2 regions of the Thauera sp. SDU_THAU2 genome follow, and region 2 is predicted to be linked to the other one. Evidence: riboswitches for the same ligand, from Rfam matches in the RefSeq annotation. Region 2 holds a riboswitch; the other holds the start of a gene.
The links. A riboswitch is a leader RNA that binds a small molecule or an ion and turns the genes downstream of it on or off. The one in region 2 is predicted to bind cobalamin.
Positions count from the first base shown of each region.

Region 1: another riboswitch for cobalamin. It lies ahead of AAFL97_RS23520 (ABC transporter substrate-binding protein); the one in region 2 lies ahead of AAFL97_RS17695 (GNAT family N-acetyltransferase).

Region 1 is NZ_JBBWUN010000003.1:4,665,104-4,674,667, reverse strand. Features, by position in the region: gene AAFL97_RS23530 (M48 family metallopeptidase) at 1-49, opposite strand, end outside; gene AAFL97_RS23525 (DEAD/DEAH box helicase) at 624-2,210, shown strand; cobalamin riboswitch at 2,300-2,512, shown strand; gene AAFL97_RS23520 (ABC transporter substrate-binding protein) at 2,697-3,647, shown strand; gene AAFL97_RS23515 (FecCD family ABC transporter permease) at 3,644-4,699, shown strand; gene AAFL97_RS23510 (ABC transporter ATP-binding protein) at 4,696-5,586, shown strand; gene cobW (cobalamin biosynthesis protein CobW) at 5,613-6,704, shown strand; gene cobN (cobaltochelatase subunit CobN) at 6,704-9,564, shown strand, end outside.
Region 2 is NZ_JBBWUN010000003.1:3,399,096-3,408,659, reverse strand. Features, by position in the region: gene AAFL97_RS17700 (ribonucleoside-diphosphate reductase subunit alpha) at 1-2,735, opposite strand, end outside; gene AAFL97_RS17695 (GNAT family N-acetyltransferase) at 2,771-3,325, opposite strand; cobalamin riboswitch at 3,482-3,691, opposite strand; gene AAFL97_RS17690 (YeeE/YedE family protein) at 3,848-4,282, shown strand; gene AAFL97_RS17685 (DUF6691 family protein) at 4,292-4,705, shown strand; gene pdxH (pyridoxamine 5'-phosphate oxidase) at 4,749-5,396, opposite strand; partial or broken gene AAFL97_RS17675 (PAS domain S-box protein) at 5,565-7,178, shown strand; gene AAFL97_RS17670 (ATP-binding protein) at 7,471-8,607, shown strand; gene AAFL97_RS17665 (D-2-hydroxyacid dehydrogenase) at 8,705-9,564, shown strand, end outside.

The DNA.
Region 1 (9,564 bases), 1.3 Mb from region 2:
GGCGTGCGCGCAATACGAACAGCCTTTTGCCGGAAGCGGGCGATCTCATGAGAAACGGAGTACCTGAGAACATAGAGCACCATTCTGAACCGGGAACTTTAACGCATTCCACACAGGGTTCTCACTGGCACGACCGGGCTTCCGGCACCGTGCCCCACCTTCCACCGCCCGGGCAAACGCGGCGCCCGCTCCATGCCTCTTCCTGCGCACGAGCACTGGCGCTCCTTCATGCCTTTCGATTATGCCTTATGGATTATTACGAATGGATTTTCATCTTGCAACATATTTTTCTTACATAATTTGTTTTTTGCTCTGCAGCAGGACTTTTGCGTGATGTGTTAGGAGCCAGGCAGCGACGGCTGCCGGCTGGACCGCTCGCAAGCCTGGGCATCGATTCGGGCACAGCTGCGATGCTGCCCGAGATATACCCATCTTTTCGCTGCTGTGCACAAAAAGCTCGCATCGAGCCCGCATAGCCTCTATAGTGCCGACTCGCCGTGGCTTGACCGATCGATCGCGGCGATTCCTGCAACGATCCGGCCGGCCCCTGCCGCGGATCTCTCCCGCCAGTCCGGATTGGTGTCGCCACGAATGCGCGACGGACTGGCGCCGGAAACCATCGAATGAATTCCGAAGTCGTCACTTTCGCCAGCCTCGGGCTGGCCGAACCCATCCTGCGCGCCATCGGCGAAGCGGGCTATACCTCGCCGACGCCGATCCAGGCCCAGGCCATTCCGCAAGTACTCGCCGGCGGCGACCTGCTCGCCGCCGCCCAGACCGGCACCGGCAAGACCGCCGGTTTCACGCTGCCGCTGCTGCACATGCTGTCGCAGACCCACGCCCACCCGCACCCGCCCGGCCGCCCGCGCTGCCTGATCCTGACGCCGACGCGCGAACTCGCCGCGCAGGTCGAGGAATCGGTCAAGACCTACGGCAAGCACCTGCCGCTGACTTCGCTGGTGATGTTCGGCGGCGTCAACATCAATCCGCAGATCGGCGCGCTGAAAAAGCGCGTGGACATCCTGGTCGCCACGCCCGGCCGCCTGCTCGACCACGTCGGGCAGAAAACCGTGGACCTGTCCGGCGTCGAGATCCTGGTGCTGGACGAAGCCGACCGCATGCTCGACATGGGCTTCATCCGCGACATCCGCAAGGTACTCGCGCTGCTGCCGAAGAAGCGCCAGAACCTGCTGTTCTCGGCCACGTTCTCGGACGAGATCCGCGAACTGGCCCACGGCCTGCTGCACGATCCGGCCACGGTCGAAGTCGCGCCGCGCAACACCACCGCCGAACGCGTCGACCAGGCGGTCTACATGATCGGCCAGAAGCAGAAGCGCGAACTGCTCGCCCACCTGATCAAGGAAAAGCAGTGGTTCCAGGCGCTGGTGTTCACCCGCACCAAGCATGGCGCCAACAAGCTGGCCGAATACCTCACCAAGCACGGCATCGCCGCCGCCGCGATCCACGGCAACAAGAGCCAGGCGGCGCGCACGCGGGCACTGGCGCAGTTCAAGGACGGCTCGCTGCCGGTGCTGGTGGCGACCGACATCGCCGCACGCGGCCTCGACATCGACCAGTTGCCGCAGGTGGTCAACTTCGAGCTGCCCAACGTGCCGGAAGACTATGTGCACCGCATCGGCCGCACCGGCCGCGCCGGCGCCGCCGGCAACGCCATCTCGCTGGTCGATGACGAAGAGATCAAGCTGCTGACCGCGATCGAGCGCCTGATCAAGCGCCGCATCGACCGTGCCGTGGCCGAGGACTTCGTGCCCAGCGCCGGCGCCGAAGCCGCCCATGACGCCGACCACCAGCGCGAACCCTTGCAGCGCCGTGGCGGCGGCCGTCCCGGCCAGGGCCGCAATGGCGCCCAGTCCGGCGCACCACGCGGCGATCGTGCCAACGCCGGCGGACGCGGCACCGGCCAGGGCAAATCGGGCAGCCGCTCGCAGCCGCGCCGCGGCGAGGCCGACGGCAACCGCGCACCGCGCAGCAGCGAGCCACGCGAGATCAACGGCAACCGCATGCAGCCCTCGCGCCCCGATGTGGACGGCAATCGTGTTTCCCATGCGTCGCGCCGCGGTGAAGCCAACGGCAACCGCGCCGTCGACAACCGCCGCGCGGACGTCGATGGCAATCGAGCCCGCGCCAGCCGTCCCGCCGCGCCGCGCGCAGCCTTGTTCTCCGCCAAGCCCGGCAACGGCAACCGCTGAACCTGAAGCGCCGGGCCGGCACAAGCACGCGTGCCGGCCCGCTCCCACCCGACTCGCGGCTTGCCAAACCCCCGGGCCCTCACTTAAGCTTCGCGCGCATTCGATCCAGGTGCCCTGTCACGCCGTCGCGGACAGGGTGAAACGGGAAGTCCGGTGATACCGCCTCCAGCGGCCATTCCGGCGCAGCCCCCGCTGCTGTAGTCCTGACGGATTCCGCCCCCTGCCACTGGGCCATGCCCGGGAAGGCCGCGGACATCCGGACGAAGGAGAGCCAGAAGACCGGCCTGGTCGATTGAAGGTCACTGCCCCGGGGTGCGGGCGATCGCCGTCTGGCCTGCCGTCCCGGCTTTGGCCTTCCGTTCTCCGTCCCCAGGCCGATCGTCGCCACAGCCGCAGCCATGGACCAGGACAACACGCGCCACGACCTCTCTTTTTCCCACGCCTTCAGGGCCGGCACGGTGCAAGCGCCCGGCGCCGGCAGCTGAGATGGCCGTGCGCCTGCTCGCCGCGCTGCTGGCCCTGCTGCCCGGCACTTTCGCCTTCGCTGCGTCCGGCACGGCGCTGCCGCGCGTGATGTCGACCAACCTGTGCGCCGACATGCTGGTGCTCGGCCTCGCCGACCCGGCGCAGATCGTCTCGGTGTCGCGCAAGAGCCAGGACCCGCGTCGTACCGACATGTACGAACAGGCTCGCCGCCATCCCGTCAACGACGGCAGCGCCGAGGAAGTGCTGGCCCTGCGCCCCGATGTCGTGCTGGCGTCGCGGCGCTGGCAGGCACGCCACCAGGCCGCGCTGTTCGAGCGCCACGGCATCGAGATCGTCACCGTGCCCTACCCCACCGACTGGGACGGCATCTTCGCCAGCACCCGGCAGATCGCCGGCCGGCTCGGCCGCAGCGCCGCCGGCGAGGCGCTGGTGGCGAACGTCCAGGCCCGCATCGCCCACCTGCAGGCGATCACGCATCCGGCCCGCGCGCTCTACCTGCGCCCCAACGGCGGCACTGCCGGCGCCGGCACCTATGTCGACGCGGTGTTCCAGGCCGCCAGCGTGCGCAACCACGCGACCGAATCCGGCCGCCGCGGCTGGGGCCGGGTCGCGCTGGAGGACGTGGTGACCGACCCGCCCGATGTCTTCGTCGTCAGCAGCATGCTCAACGACACCGCGTATGCCCGCTCCGGCTTCGCCCGCCATCCGCTGATGCGGACGCTGCTCGCCGAACGCCCGGTGGTCCGCATGGACGGCAACGACTGGGGCTGCAGCAACTGGCAGCTCATCGAGGCCGCCGAAGACATCGCCGCACAATTGGCCCGCCTGAGCCCGCCGGCCCAGTTGTCCCTGAGCCAGGCGCCCCTCTCCCCAAGCGGCGGAGGGGTCGAGGGGGAAACGACGAACGGCAGGCAGCAAATCACAGCCTCACCGACACAGGTGCCACAATGACGGCCGGCCAAGCCACATCCCGTACACCGCTGCCGCGCACCGGCCAACACGCGCTGCCGCTCAACGGCCTGCTCGCGCTGGCCCTGCTTGCGCTCGCGCTGGTTTCGCTCGGCATCGGCCCGGTGCAACTGGCGCTGACCGACGTCGCCGCCGCGCTGCTGCCGGTCGGCGATGGCGCGTCCGAAGCGCTGGCCCGCCAGCATGCCATCGTCGCCGAGATCCGCCTGCCGCGCGTGCTGCTGGCGATCCTGGTCGGCGCTTCGCTCGGCATGTCGGGCGCGGCGCTGCAGGGCCTGCTGCGCAATCCGCTCGCCGAGCCGGGCCTGCTCGGCATCAGCTCCAGCGCCAGCCTGGGCGCAGTGCTGTGCCTGTACTTCGGCCTCGCCCAGTTGACGCCCTGGCTGCTGCCGGCTGCGGCGATGAGCTGCGCCGGCCTGGCGACGCTGGTGCTGTACCGCATCGCCCGCCGCGGCACCGGCAACCTGACGCTGATCCTGGCCGGCGTGGCGCTGTCCTCGCTGGCCGGCGCGCTGACTTCGCTGGCGATCAACCTCGCCCCCAACCCGACCGACGTCCAGGACATCGTGCTGTGGCTGCTCGGTTCGCTGGCCGATCGCAGCTTCGACGACATCCGCCTGTGCCTGCCTTTCGTGCTCACCGGCCTCGCCCTGCTGGCCGCCTGCGGGCGCGACCTCGACGCGCTGTCGGTGGGCGAGGACGAAGCCGCCAGCATGGGCGTCAATCTCGCCCGCCTGCGCGCGCAGGTGGTCGTCGGCACCGCGCTGTGCGTCGGCGCCAGCGTCGCCGTGACCGGCGCGATCGGCTTCGTCGGCCTGGTGGTGCCGCACATGCTGCGCCGCGCCGTGGGCTACCACCCGGCGCGCCTGCTGGTGTCGAGCGCACTCGGCGGCGCGGTGCTGCTGCTGGCCGCCGACGTCGTGCTGCGCCTGGTCAGCGGCGGCTTCGAACTGATGCTGGGCGTGGTCACGGCATTGATCGGCGCGCCCTTCTTCTTCGTGCTGGTGCTGCGCGAACGGCTGGGGCGGGCATGACGCGGCTGCTCATCGAATCCCTCTTCGTGCGCCGCGGCAGCGCGACCCTGGTCGACGGCGTCTCGACCGAAATCGGCCAGGGCGAACTGTTCGGCCTGATCGGCCCCAACGGCGCCGGCAAGAGCAGCCTGCTGCGGGCGGTGGCGCAGTTGCTGCCGCACCAGGGCGCGATCCGGCTCGACGGCACACCGCTGGCCGCGCTGTCGCCGCGCCAGCGCGCCACCCGGCTGGCCTATCTCGCCCAGGGCGACCATGCCGCCTGGCCGCTGACGGTGCGCGACTTCGTCGCCCTCGGCCGCCTGCCACACCGCCCACGCTGGCGCGCGGCACCGGACGGCGACGAGGCCGTCACCCGGGCGATGGCCCAGATGCGGCTGGAAGCGCTGGCCGAGCGCCGGCTCGATCAATTGTCCGGCGGTGAACGCGCCCGCGCCCGGCTGGCACGCGCCCTGGCCGTCGATGCGCCGCTGCTGCTGGCCGACGAGCCGGTCGCGGCGCTCGACCCCTTCCACCAGCTGAGCGTGATGGAACTGCTGCGCGAGCAGTGCGCGCTCGGCCGCACGGTGATGGTGGTGCTGCACGACTTGACGCTGGCCAGCCGCTTCTGCCACCGCGTGCTGCTGATGGACCACGGCCGCGCCGTGGCCTGCGGCGCCCCGCGCACCGTGCTCACCGCCGCCAACCTGCAGCGCGTGTACCAGGTGCAGGCAATGCTGGGCGAGCACGAACGCCAGCCCTACGTCGTACCCTGGCGCTGCCGGCCCGAAGGCGCGGCACAAGCACCTGAGAACGATGTGGGCGCATCGGCGCCTGCACCCTCCAGCAAAGATTCGCATGCCGGAACGGCTGCTCCGCCCGCAAGCGCGTTCGCATCCCCCAGCCGCTGAATTCCCGACCTTCCAGGAGAAACTCCATGTCCGTCCAGGCCAGAATCCCCGCCACCATCGTCACCGGCTTCCTCGGCAGCGGCAAGACCACGCTGCTGCGCCACATCCTGAACAACGCCGAGGGCCGCCGCATCGCCGTGATCGTCAATGAGTTCGGCGAGCTCGGCATCGACGGCGACATCCTGCGCGGCTGCGGCATCGGCTGCGACGAGGACGGCCAGGAACGTCCGGGCGAACTGTTCGAGCTGGCCAACGGCTGCCTGTGCTGCACCGTGCAGGAAGAGTTCTACCCGGTGATGCGCGAACTGATCGCGCGCCGTGGCGAGATCGACCACATCCTGATCGAGACGTCCGGCCTGGCCCTGCCCAAGCCGCTGGTGCAGGCCTTCAACTGGCCCGAGATCCGCAACGCCTGCACGGTGGATGCGGTCGTCACCGTGGTCGACGTGCCCGCCGCCGCGTCCGGCCAGTTCGCCGCCAATCCGCCGGCGGTCGATGCCCAGCGCCGCGCCGATCCCAACCTGGACCACGAATCGCCGCTGCACGAGCTGTTCGAGGACCAGTTGTCGGCCGCCGATCTGGTCGTGCTGTCCAAGACCGACCTCGCCGACGCCGAGGCCCGCGCCCGCGTCGAAGCCCTGGTGCGCGAGGAGCTGCCGCCCGAGGTGAAGATCGTCGCCGCCGACCAGGGCCGCATCGACCTCGGCATCGTGCTCGGCCTCGGCGCCGCCTCGGAAGAGAACATCCACCTGCGCCAGAGCCACCACGATCACGAGGAAGGCGAGGAGCATGACCACGATCACGACGCCTTCGACTCGGTGGTGATCGATCTGCCGCTGGTCGAGCGCGAGCGCCTGCTCGAGATCCTGCACACGCTCACCGCCGAAAACGCCATCTACCGCGTCAAGGGCTTCGTCGCCCTGCCCGGCAAGCCGATGCGCCTGGTGGTACATGGCGTCGGCCGCCGCTTCGACAGCTACTTCGACCGCCGCTGGCTGGCCGACGAGACGCCGCGCACCCACCTGGTGCTGATCGGCGAAGACCTCGATGCCAACACCCTGCGCGACGCCCTGAACGCGGCCGCCATCGCTGCCGACGCCCCCGCCGGAGCCGCCTGATGCACCTGCTCGCGGCCCAGCCCGGCGGCTTCGTCGACGACGCCTCGGTCATCACGCGCATCGCGCAGGATCCGGCCGACATCGTCATCCTCAGCGCCGCCGACACCACGCTGGCGCTGCTCGCCGCCGCCTGGCCGGCCGCGAGCGAGGGCATCGAAGGTTTTCCGAGCCTGCGGCTGGCCAACCTGCTGCACCTGCGCCAGCCGGCTTCGGTCGACCTCTACCTCGACGACGTGCTGCAGCATGCCCGCGTCATCGTCATCGACCACCTCGGCGGCGAGAGCTACTGGCCCTACGGCACCGAGCGCATCGGCGAACTGTGCCGCGCGCGCGGCATCGCGCTGGTGATGTTCTCCGGCGACACCACCGAAGACAGCAATCTGCTGCAGAAGAGCACGGTCGATGCCGATACCTGCCGCACGCTGTGGCGCTACCTGCGCGAAGGCGGGCCGGCCAACGCACGCGCCTTCCACCAGTTCCTCGCCGCGCAGTTCTTCGCGCTGCCCTTGCAGATGCCGCCGCCGCGGCCGCTGCCCTCGGTGGCGGTGTTCCACCCGCGCCAGGAACTCGGCTCGGTGGAAAGCTGGCAAAGGGACTGGCAGCCCGGCGCACCCTGCGTCGCCGTGCTGTTCTACCGCGCCCACCTGCAGGCCGGCAACACCGCGGTGTTCGCCCACCTGTGCGACACGCTGGCCGCGCGCGGCCTGAACCCGCTGCCGATCGCGCTGCTGTCGCTGAAGGACGCGCTGTGCGCCGACACCCTGCGCCGGCTGTGCCGCGAGCACGAAGTGGCGCTGATCCTCAACACCACCGCGTTCTCGCAGTCCGCGCTGGACGATCCCGGCGACCATGCGCTGGTCGACGACATCCCGGTGCTGCAGCTCATCCTGTCCGGCGGCAACGAGGAAGGCTGGCGGACCGATCCGCACGGCCTGGCGCCGCGCGACATCGCCATGCACATCGCCCTGCCCGAAGTGGACGGCCGCATCATCAGCCGCGCGGTCAGCTTCAAGGGCTTGTCGCACCGCTGCGAACTGACCCAGTGCGACGTCGTGCAATACCGCCCGCAGCCCGAGCGCATGGCCTTCGTCGCCGAGCTGGCGCGGCGCTGGTGCCGGCTGCGCGCGCTGCCCAACGCCGGCAAGCGGCTGGCGCTGATCCTGGCCAACTACCCCAGCCGCGAAGGCCGGCTGGGCAACGGCGTCGGCCTCGACACCCCGGCCTCGGTGATCACCATCCTCGAACGCCTGCGCGACGAGGGCTATGCCACCGAGGCCATCCCGGCCGACGGCGACGCACTGATGCTGCAGTTGAAGGAAGGCATCACCAACGATCCCGAGCAGTGGGCCTTACGCCCGGCGCGGCAGAGCCTAGCGATGGAGACCTACCTCGCCTTCTTCGAGCGCCTGCCGCAGGCCGTGCGCAACGCGGTGAACGAACGCTGGGGCCCGCCGGCCGGCGACCCGATGACGCGCCAGGGCCGCTTCATGATCGCCGGGCTGCGCTGCGGCCAGGTCTTCGTCGGCATCCAGCCCGCGCGCGGCTACGAGCTCGACGCCCAGGCCAGCTACCACGACCCCGACCTGGTGCCGCCGCACCACTACCTCGCCTTCTACTGCTGGCTGCGCGAAGTCTGGCGCAGCGACGCCATCGTGCACGTCGGCAAGCACGGCAACCTCGAATGGCTGCCGGGCAAGAGCGTGGCGCTGTCGGACGAATGCTGGCCCGACGTCGCCTTCGGCCCGCTGCCCCACCTCTACCCCTTCATCGTCAACGACCCCGGCGAAGGCACCCAGGCCAAGCGCCGCGCCCAGGCGGTGATCATCGACCACCTGATGCCGCCGCTGACCCGCGCCGAAAGCTACGGCCCGACGCGCGACCTCGAACGCCAGGTCGACGAATACTACGAAGCGCTGATGCTCGACCCGCGCCGCGCCGAGCTGCTGCGCCGCCAGATCCTCGACCACATCCTGCGCCACGACCTGCACCGCGACCTCGGCTTCGACGAACCGAAGACGGCCGAAGAGGAACAGCGCCTGCTCAACCGCACCGACGCCTACCTGTGCGACCTGAAGGAAGCGCAGATCCGCGACGGCCTGCACATCTTCGGCCGCTCGCCCACCGCACGGCTGCGGCGCGACACCCTGCTCGCGCTCGCGCGCCATCCGGTCGGCGACGGCCGCGGCGGCAAGGAAGGCCTGACCCGCGCGCTGGCGACCGACCTCGGCCTGTGCAGCGAAGGCTTCAACCCGCTCGACTCCGACTGGGGCCAGCCCTGGCACGGCCAGCGCCCGGCCGTACTCGCGGAACTCGGCGACGGCCTGTGGCGCAACGCCGGCGATACCCGCGAGCGGCTCGAACTGCTGGCATTGCAGGTGCTGGAACAAGGCCTGCCGGCAAGCCACGACTGGCCGCTCGCCGGCGCCGTGCTCGAACGCATCGACCACGAACTGCGCCCGCGCCTCGACGCCTGCGGCGAACAGGAACTGCTGCAACTCACGCGCGGCCTCGCCGGCCGCTTCGTGCCGCCGGGCCCGAGCGGCGCCCCCACCCGCGGCCGCCCCGACGTGCTGCCGACCGGGCGCAACTTCTACTCGGTCGACACCCGCGCCGTGCCCACGCAGACGAGCTGGGCGCTCGGCCTGAAGTCCGCCGCGCTGCTCGTCGAACGCTATGTGCAAGAGCACGGCGACTACCCGCGCGCGATCGGCCTGTCGGTATGGGGCACGGCGACGATGCGCACCGGCGGCGACGACATCGCCCAGGCCTTCGCGCTGATCGGCGTGCGGCCCAAGTGGGCCGACGGCAGCCACCGCGTGGCCGACTTCGAGATCCTGCCGATGTCGCTGTTCGACCGTCC
Region 2 (9,564 bases):
GTCTTCTCCATCGCCGTGGCGCCCAGGGTGCGCAGGTAGTAGGTGGTCTTGAGGCCGCGTTGCCAGGCCAGGCGGTAGAGTTCGTCGAGCTTGCGGCCCGATGCGCCGGCGACGTAGAGGTTCAGCGACTGCGCCTGGTCGATCCACTTCTGGCGGCGCGAGGCGGCTTCGACCAGCCACTCCGGTGCGATCTCGAAGGCGGTGGCGTAGCGCGTCTTGATGTCGGCCGGGATGCGCTCGATCGGCGCCAGCGAGCCGTCGAAATACTTCAGATCGGACGCCATCACCGGGTCCCACAGGCCGAGCGCCTTCAGCTCGCGCACCAGGTGGGCATTGACCACGGTGAATTCGCCCGACAGGTTGGATTTGACGTACAGGTTCTGGTAGTCCGGCTCGATCGAGGCCGACACGCCGACGATGTTGGAGATGGTGGCGGTCGGCGCGATGGCGACGCAGTTGGAGTTGCGCATGCCGTAGCGGGCGATGCGTTCGCGCAGCGGGCCCCAGTCGAGCGAGGACGAGCGATCCACTTCGAGCAGCGCGCCGCCTTCGCCGGCGCGGCCGCGCGCTTCGGCGAGCAGGGCGAGGCTGTCCTGCGGCAGGATGCCGCGATCCCACAGGCTGCCGCGGAAGCTGGAGTAGCGGCCGCGTTCCTCGGCCAGCTCGGTCGAGGCCCAGTAGGCGGCATGGCAGACCTGCTCCATCGAGCGGTCGGCGAATTCGACCGCGGCGTCGGAGGCATAGGCCAGCCCCATCACGTGCAGCGCGTCGGCGAAACCCATGATGCCCATGCCCACCGGGCGGTGGCGCATATTGGCGGCGCGGGCCTTGGGCGTGGCGTAGTAGTTGAGGTCGACGACGTTGTCGAGCAGGCGCATCGCGGTGCGCACGGTGCGCTGCAGCTTGTCGCTGTCGAGTTGCCATTCACCTTCGGCGTTGCGCGCCAGGTGGGCCGGCAGGTTGACCGAGCCGAGGTTGCACACCGCGGTCTCGTCGTCCGAGGTGTTCAGCGTGATCTCGGTGCACAGGTTGGAGCTGTGCACCACGCCGACGTGCTGCTGCGGCGAGCGCAGGTTGCAGGCGTCCTTGAAGGTGATCCAGGGATGGCCGGTCTCGAACAGCATCGTCAGCATCTTGCGCCACAGTTGCACCGCCGGCAGCTTCTTGCTCAGGCGGATCTCGCCGGAGGCGGCGCGCGCTTCGGCGGCGACGTAGGCGGCCTCGAATGCCTGGCCGTACAGGTCGTGCAGCTCGGGCACGTCGGCAGGCGAGAACAGCGTCCATTCGGCGTTGTCGAGCACGCGCTTCATGAACAGGTCCGGAATCCAGTTGGCGGTGTTCATGTCGTGGGTGCGGCGGCGCTCGTCGCCGGTGTTCTTGCGCAGTTCGAGGAATTCCTCGATGTCGAGGTGCCAGGTTTCCAGGTAGGCGCACACCGCGCCCTTGCGCTTGCCGCCCTGGTTGACCGCCACCGCGGTGTCGTTGACCACCTTCAGGAAGGGGATCACGCCCTGGCTCTGGCCGTTGGTGCCCTTGATGCGGCTGCCCAGCGCGCGCACCGGCGTCCAGTCGTTGCCCAGGCCGCCGGCGAACTTCTGCAGCATGGCGTTTTCCTTGATCGACTGGTAGATGCCTTCCAGGCTGTCGGCGACCGTGGTCAGGTAGCACGACGACAGCTGTGAATGGCGGGTGCCGCTGTTGAACAGCGTCGGTGTGCTGCTCATGAAGTCGAAGGAGGACAGCAGCAGGTAGAACTCGATCGCGCGCGCCTCGCGGTCGATCTCGTTCAGCGCCAGGCCCATCGCCACGCGCATGAAGAAGGTCTGCGGCAGTTCGATGCGGCGGCCTTCCACGTGCAGGAAGTAGCGGTCGTACAGCGTCTGCAGGCCGAGGTAGTCGAATTGCAGGTCGCGCTCGGGCTTCAGTGCCGCCGCCAGCCGGCTCAGGTCGAAGTCGGCCAGCCGCGGGTCGAGCAGCTCGGCATCGATGCCGAGCTGGATTGCTTGCGGGAAATAACCGACGTAGCCGCCTGAAGGGGCGGCCATGTCGGCCTGCGAGGCTTCGTGGCCCAGCACCTCGACGCGCACCGCCGACAGCAGCAGACGCGCGGCGACGTGGGTGTAGTCGGGCTCGCGCTCGATCAGCGTGCGCGCGGCCAGCACCAGCGACTGGCGCACGGCGGCGACCGGCACGCCGTCGTAGAGGTTGTGCAGCGCATGTTCGAGCACGGTGTCGGCGGACACGTCGGCCAAGCCTTCGCAAGCTTCGCGGCAGGTCGCCAGCAGCGCGGCGCGGTCGAGCGGACGGCGCTGCTCGCCATCGACGACGTGCAGCACCGGTGCGTCGCCCGCGGTGTCCAGACCGGCGGCCTTCTGCGCGGCGCGTTCGGCGGCGCGGCGCTCGCGGTAGAGCACGTAGGCGCGGGCGACGTCGTGTTCGCCCGAGCGCATCAGCGCCAGTTCGACCTGGTCCTGGATGTCCTCGATGTGCAGCATGCCGCCGTCGGGCAGGCGGCGGGTCAGCGCGCCGACCACGGCTTCGGTCAGGCGGGCGACCAGATCGCGCACGCGCGAGGAGTCCGCGCCCTGGCGGCCCTCGACGGCGAGGAAGGCCTTGCTCATGGCGACGGCGATCTTGCTCGGGTCGAAGGCGACCACCGCGCCGTTGCGGCGGATGACTTCGAAAGCGGCCAGTTGCGGGTCGATGCGATGGAGGGAGTCGGGAAGTCGGTCCACGGGATGTCCTGTCTGAAAAGGAGTGAGAGGAGTGTTCAGGCGCAGGCTGGTTCGGCGTGCGTGCGGGTTTCGGTTCCGGCGGAAAGCGGCAGGGTCAGTGGTGCAGTGAGCTTGCCGCCAAGGCGGCGAAAGCCATGGAGGATGGCCATGTGGTGCACCGCGGGGCTGATGCTGTGGCAGACGACGCAGGCGGCGCCGGACGACTTCGCCAGCTCGATGACGTGGCCGAACAGCCTGTGGCCCAGGCCGCGGCCGCGATGCGCGAGGGTGACGCTGAGGCCGAAGTCGGTTTCGCCGTCGCGGATGCCGACATGGGCGAGGGCGATGATTTCGCCGCTGGCTGCACACAGGCCGTGCAGATGGTCGCGGGCGAAGTCCAGGCGGGCGACGTAGCCGGCGATGCCTTCGTCGCGGATGCCGTAGCCGAAGCGCAGCATGCGGTCGTCGGCGTTCAGCATGAGCAGATGGGCGAGGATGCGCGGCGCGTCGGCCGGAACGAAGCGGGGCAGCGTCTCCATGGCGATGTCCTCGTGGAGACGGCCGCTGCGGACTGTTTCGGCAAGGGATTCAGGTCCGGCGATGTCTGGCATGGCGGCGATCCGGTGCGGGCGGGGCGGATCGCCGGCCGGCGGAGGCGAGCGCCAGCCGTGCGGCAGCGCCGCACGGTGTTGTCGGTCCGTCAGGAAAGCGAGCAAGCGAAATGGTCTGAGCCATGCCTCTTGTCAGGGACACCCCGCCCCAAACTGTTGAAGTGGATGCGCATGGCAGGTCTTCTGGCTCTCGGGTCCTCGTCTTGCGCCAGCCTTCCCGGAATCCATCCAGTGGCATGGGGGGCGCAGGACTCGCCGATTACAGCTGCGGGGGCAGCTCCGGAATTCGCGCGCAGGGGCGCGGCACCGGATTCCCTTTTTCATACCCGCCGACGTCGGCAGGCAACCATGGGCGGGTAGGATTATCTGCCTTCGCCGCCTCGGCGGCAAGGTGGATGCGGACAAGCCGGGCGGGCTTGAATAAATCAGTATTTACTAATATATTCGCGCCCTGAATGCCCGTCCGGTTGTACGCCGGCGGGTGCTTTCCTCGACCCGTTCATCCGAGCTGTTTTCGACGCCATGACCATCGACTGGGCAAACTTCACTCCGGGCACGGCGCTCGCCGGTGGCGCGCTGCTCGGCTTCGCGGCAGTGCTGCTGCTGGTGTTCAACGGCCGCATCGCCGGCATCAGCGGCATTGCGGGCGGCTTGCTGCAAGCTGGCGCGCGCGGCGACAGGGCCTGGCGGCTGGCCTTCGTGCTGGGCCTGGTTGCCGCGCCGGTGCTGTACCGGGTGTTTGCCGCGCTGCCCGAGATCAGCATCGAGGCCGACTGGCTGGTGCTGGTGGTCGCAGGGCTGCTGGTCGGCTTCGGTTCGCGCTACGGCTCGGGCTGCACCAGCGGCCACGGCGTATGCGGCCTGTCGCGGCTGTCGCCGCGTTCGCTGGCGGCGACGCTGACTTTCATGGCGGCCGGCTTTGCCGCGGTGTACGTCGTCCGCCACCTGCTGGCCTGAGAGGGGGTGATGAAAACGATCGTCGCTTTCCTCGTCGGCCTGCTGTTCGGCATCGGCCTGATCGTCGCCGGCATGAGCAACCCGGCCAAGGTGCTGGGTTTCCTCGATCTGGCCGGGGCCTGGGATCCGTCGCTGGCGCTGGTGATGGGCGCTGCGGTGGCGGTGGGCATGGCGGGTTTCGCCGTGGCGCGCAGGCGCAAGGTTTCGCTGCTCGGTGAACCGATGCGGATTCCCGCCGGCCGCGCCATCGACCGTCCGCTGGTGGTCGGCAGTGCGCTGTTCGGCATCGGCTGGGGGCTGGCCGGCATCTGCCCGGGGCCGGCGCTGACGCTGCTGGGCATGGGCGCGCCCAAGGGCGTGGTCTTCGTGCTGGCGATGTTCGCCGGCATGGCGCTGTTCTCGCTGCTTCAGCGCCGGAACTGATCGGTGCCCGCCCGGTGGCGGGCAATGGGTGCCAAGGCGGGCTTCAGGGCGCCAGCCGCTGCCGCTGCCAGCTGCCGTCGTCCTGCAGGCGGTAGGCGATGCGGTCGTGCAGGCGCGATGCGCGGCCCTGCCAGAATTCCCAGTAGTCGGGCACCAAGCGGTAGCCGCCCCAGTGCGGCGGGCGGGGCGGATTGAGGCCGAACTTGAGCCCGTAGTCGGCTGCGCGTGCCACGATCACGCCGCGCCCGTCGATGACCTCGCTCTGCGGCGAGGCCCAGGCGCCGATCCGGCTGCCGAGTGGCCGGCTGGCGAAATAGCGGTCGGATTCCTCGTCCGAAACCTTTTCCACCCGGCCTTCGATGCGCACCACGCGCTCCATCTCCACCCAGTGGAACTGCAGCGCGGCAAAGGGGTGGGCCTCCAGCTCGCGGCCCTTGCGGCTGCGGTAGTTGGTGTACCAGACGATGCCGCGCGCGTCGTAGTCCTTGATCAGCACGATGCGCGTCGACGGGCGGCCGTTTTCGCCCACGGTGGCGACGGTCATCGCGTTGGGTTCGGGTACGCCGCGGGCGAGGGCTTCCGACAGCCAGCTCTCGAATTGCCGCAGGGGTTCGCTGGCCGATTCGTGCTCGTCCAACGCGCCCTGCTCGTAATTCTTGCGCAGGTCCGACAGGGGGATTTGACTGCTCATGCCCGATCTCCGAGCTCGTGAATGAAGCCGGGCCGGCCATGGGGGCCGCCGGAAGGGCGGGATTGTACGCCGGAGCGGGCGTGCCGCCGCCCGAATGCTGGATAATCGCCCCTCTTCAGACCAGACAGGCGCCATCCGGCCGCGCAGGCCGGATGGCATCCACCGCGCATGACTCCTGCCATCGCCGCCTCTTCGCCCGCAGCCGCCGGCCGCGCGCGCCGCCAGTGGCTGCGCTTCGTATTGCCGCTGCTCGCGCTGTCGGTGCTGATCGGTGCCATCGGTGCCGTCGGCTACCGCTATCTGGGCGACGAAATCCGGCGCGAGACGCACCGCACGCTGGCCGTCATCGCCGAACAGAAGCGCCAGCACATCGAAGACTGGCTGCACAAGGCGCAGATCGATGCCGAGCTTTACTTTTCCGGCCATTCGCAGCTCGAAACCCTGTTCGGCCGCTGGCTGGACGGCGGGCGCCGGGACGGCGAGGCGCTGGCGCGCATGCAGGAACTGATGCGGGAAGCGATCGGGGCGCGGGGCTGGGCAGGCGTCGCGCTGATCGACGCCGATGGCGAGCAGGCTTTCGCTGTCGGCGATGCCGACGCCCGGACCCATGCCGAGGCCATCCGCGAGGTGCTGCGGGCACCGCGCGTGGTGCTGGTCGACCTCTATCTGAATGCGCAGGGCGAGGCCCGCTATGGCGTGCTGGCGCCGGTCGGCCGGTCCGGTACGGCGCCGCGCGGCGTGGCCTATCTGACCTGGCGCGCCGACGAGACGCTGTTTCCGATGGTCGAGGCCTGGCCGGTGCCGACTCGATCGGCCGAAACCTATCTGGTGCGCCGGGACGGCGCCGGCGTGCGCTTCCTGACGCCGCTGCGCCACCAGAAGGATGCGGCACTGGTGCTGACCTTGCCGCTGGGCGATGCCGGCGTGCCGGCGGTGCGGGCGGCACAGGGGGAGGCGGGCATCCTCGCCGGCGGGCGCGACTACCGCGGGGTGCCGGTGCTGGCCTATGCCGCCGCGGTCGGCGGCACGCCCTGGCTGATGCTGGCCGAGATTGACGAGCGCGAGGCCTATGCCGGCATCCGCACCATGAGCTGGGCCACCGCGCTGGTGACGGCGCTGGGCCTGCTGCTGGTGTATTCGGCGGGCTACCTGCTGTGGCGGCGCGACCTGCAGCGGCAGGAACTGGCCGCGCTGCATGCGCAGCGCGCCGCCGAGGCGCGTTTCCGCGTGGTCTTCGAACAGGCGCCGCTGGGCGTGGTGCTGCTCGATTCGCTGAGCGGCCGCATTACCGAGGCGAACCAGCGCTTTGCCGACATCGTCGGCCGCAGTCCGGCGGAACTGGCCGGTGTCAGTCCGATTGCGCTCACGCATCCCGACGACATCGAGCAGAGCACGACTCAGCTCGCCCGCCTGACCGCCGGCGAGATTTCCGGCTACAGCCTGATCAAGCGCTATCTGCGTCCCGATGGCTCGGTGGTGTGGGTGAGCCTGAGCTTCGTGCCGGTGCAGGTCGAGAACGAGCAGGCGCCGCGCCATCTCGGCATGGTCGAGGACATCACCGCACGCAAGGAAATGGAAGAGCGGCTGCGCATCAGCGAGGCGCGCCATCGCCAACTGGCGGACGAGGCGGCCGCCGCCAACGCTGCCAAGAGCGAGTTCCTCGCCCACATGAGCCATGAGATCCGCACGCCGATGAACGCGGTGCTCGGCCTCGCCCAGGTGCTGGCGCGCGAGCCGCTGTCGGACAACCAGCGCGACATGGTGGAGCGGATCCGCTGCGCCGGCCAGTCGCTGCTCGCCATCCTCAACGACGTGCTCGATCTGTCGAAGATCGAGGCCGGCCAGTTGCGCATCGAGCCGCGCGCCTTCGATCTCGCCGCGCTGCTGGCGAACCTGGACAGCCTGATGGGCCTGGAAGCGCACCGCAAGGGGCTGGCGCTGCGGGTGCAGATGCCCTCGCCGCCGCCCGGCCTGCTGCGGGGCGATGGCCTGAGGCTGGAGCAGGTGCTGTTCAACCTGGTCGGCAATGCGGTCAAGTTCCACCGAGCGCGGCGAAGTCGCGCTGAAGGTGGGCGTGCTCGAGGCCGATGCGGAACGGCTGCGTCTGCGCTTCGAAGTGCGCGACACCGGCATCGGCATCGCCCCCGAGGCGATCGGGCGGCTGTTCGCGCCGTTCAGCCAGGCCGACGCCGGCATCGGGCGGCGCTTCGGCGGCACCGGCCTGGGGCTGTCGATCTGCAAGCGCCTGGTCGAACTGATGGGCGGTACGCTCGGCGTCGATAGCCAGCCGGGCATCGGCAGCACCTTCTGGTTCGAACTGCCGCTGCAGCGGGCGGCCGAAGGCGAAGCGCCGGCATCCGACGGGACACGGCCGATGCCGTCCACCGGACCGCGCTTGCAGGGTGCGCACGTGCTGGTGGTGGACGACAGCGCGATGAACCGTGACCTGGCCGAGCGGGCGCTGGCGCTGGAGGGCGCCACCGCCACGCTGGCCGCCGACGGCCAGCAGGCGCTGCAGTTGCTGCAGGCCCGGCCCGATGGTTTCGACGCGGTGCTGATGGACGTGCAGATGCCGGTGCTGGACGGCCTCAGCGCGATGCGCGCGATCCGGGGCGAGCTGGGCCTCGGTGCTCTGCCGCTGATTGCCTTCACCGCCGGCGTCAACGATGCGCAGCAGGCGGCGGCGCTCGACGCCGGCGCCGACGATGTCCTGGCCAAGCCGATGGACCTGGATGAGATGGCGCTGCTGCTGGCGCGCTGGATCGGCCCGAAGCCGGCTCGAACGGGGGCGGCCTGCCCGTCCCCCGGTGGGCGCCCGCTGCCGGAGCCTGCGGTGGGGGAGGCCGACATGGACGTGGCTGCGGAAGCCTTCCCTGCCATTCCGGGCATCGACCGCGAACGTGCCGCGCAGCGCCTGGGACGCGACCGGTCGGTGTTCATCGGCCTGCTCGAACTCTTCATCGAGGACAATGCCGACGCCGCTGAACGGGCGCGCCGGGAACTGGCCGCGGGCGAACGCGAGGCCGCCGCCCGGCGCATGCACACGCTGCGCAGCAATGCCGGCTTCATCTGTGCGATGGAGCTGATGGAGGACGCGGGGGCGCTGGAGAAGGCGATCGAGCGGGGCGACGAGCCCGACGTCGATGCACGGCTGGCGGCACTGGGCGAACGCATCGCGGCGCTGATCGAGGCCTGCGCGCCCTGGCGCTGAACCCGTTGGCCGCCGGAGCGCCGACCGGTACGCATCCGGGGGCGACTCGCGGATAATGGCCGTCCCCGACCCATTTTCTTCCCAGCAGGAGCCGACCATGGAAAAGATCGTCTTTCTCGACCGCGACACGCTGGCACCGCAGATCCGCGTGCGCCGCCCCGGCTTCGCCCACGACTACGTGGAACATGCGCGCACGACGCCCGCCGAACTCGCCGAGCGCCTGAACGGGGCGACGATCGCGATCACCAACAAGGTGCCGCTGCCCGGCGAGGTGCTCGAGCAACTGCCCTCGCTGCGCATGGTCGCGGTGGCGGCGACCGGCACCGACCAGGTCGACAAGGCTGCCTGCCAGCGCCTCGGCATCGCGGTGGCGAACATCCGCGGCTACTCGGTGAATTCGGTGCCCGAGCACACTTTCGCGCTGCTGCTGGCGCTGCGGCGCAACCTGGTGGCCTACCGCGACGACGTGCTGGCGGGGGAATGGCAGAAATCCGGCCAGTTCTGCTTCTTCAACCACCCGATCCACGACCTCAACGGTGCCCGCCTGGGCATCATCGGCGAAGGCGACCTGGGCCAGCGCGTCGCCGGCATCGCGCGCGCCTTCGGCATGCAGCCGCTGTTCGCCGCCCGCAAGGGCAGGACGGGCCACGGCAGGCTGTACACGTCGTGGGAGGAAGTGCTGGCGAGCAGCGACATCATCACGCTGCACTGCCCGCTGACACCGGCGACGCGCGGCATGATCGGGCTTGAGGAGTTCCGCGCGATGAGGCGCAAGCCGCTGCTGATCAACACCGCGCGCGGCGGCCTGGTGGACGAGCACGCGCTGGCGCAGGCGCTGGACGAAGGCCTGATCAGCGGCGCGGGTTTCGACGTCGCCGACGGCGAACCGCCGGCGGCGGACAGCCCGATGATGCAGATCGCCGGCCGTCCCAACGTGATCCTGACCCCGCACGTGGC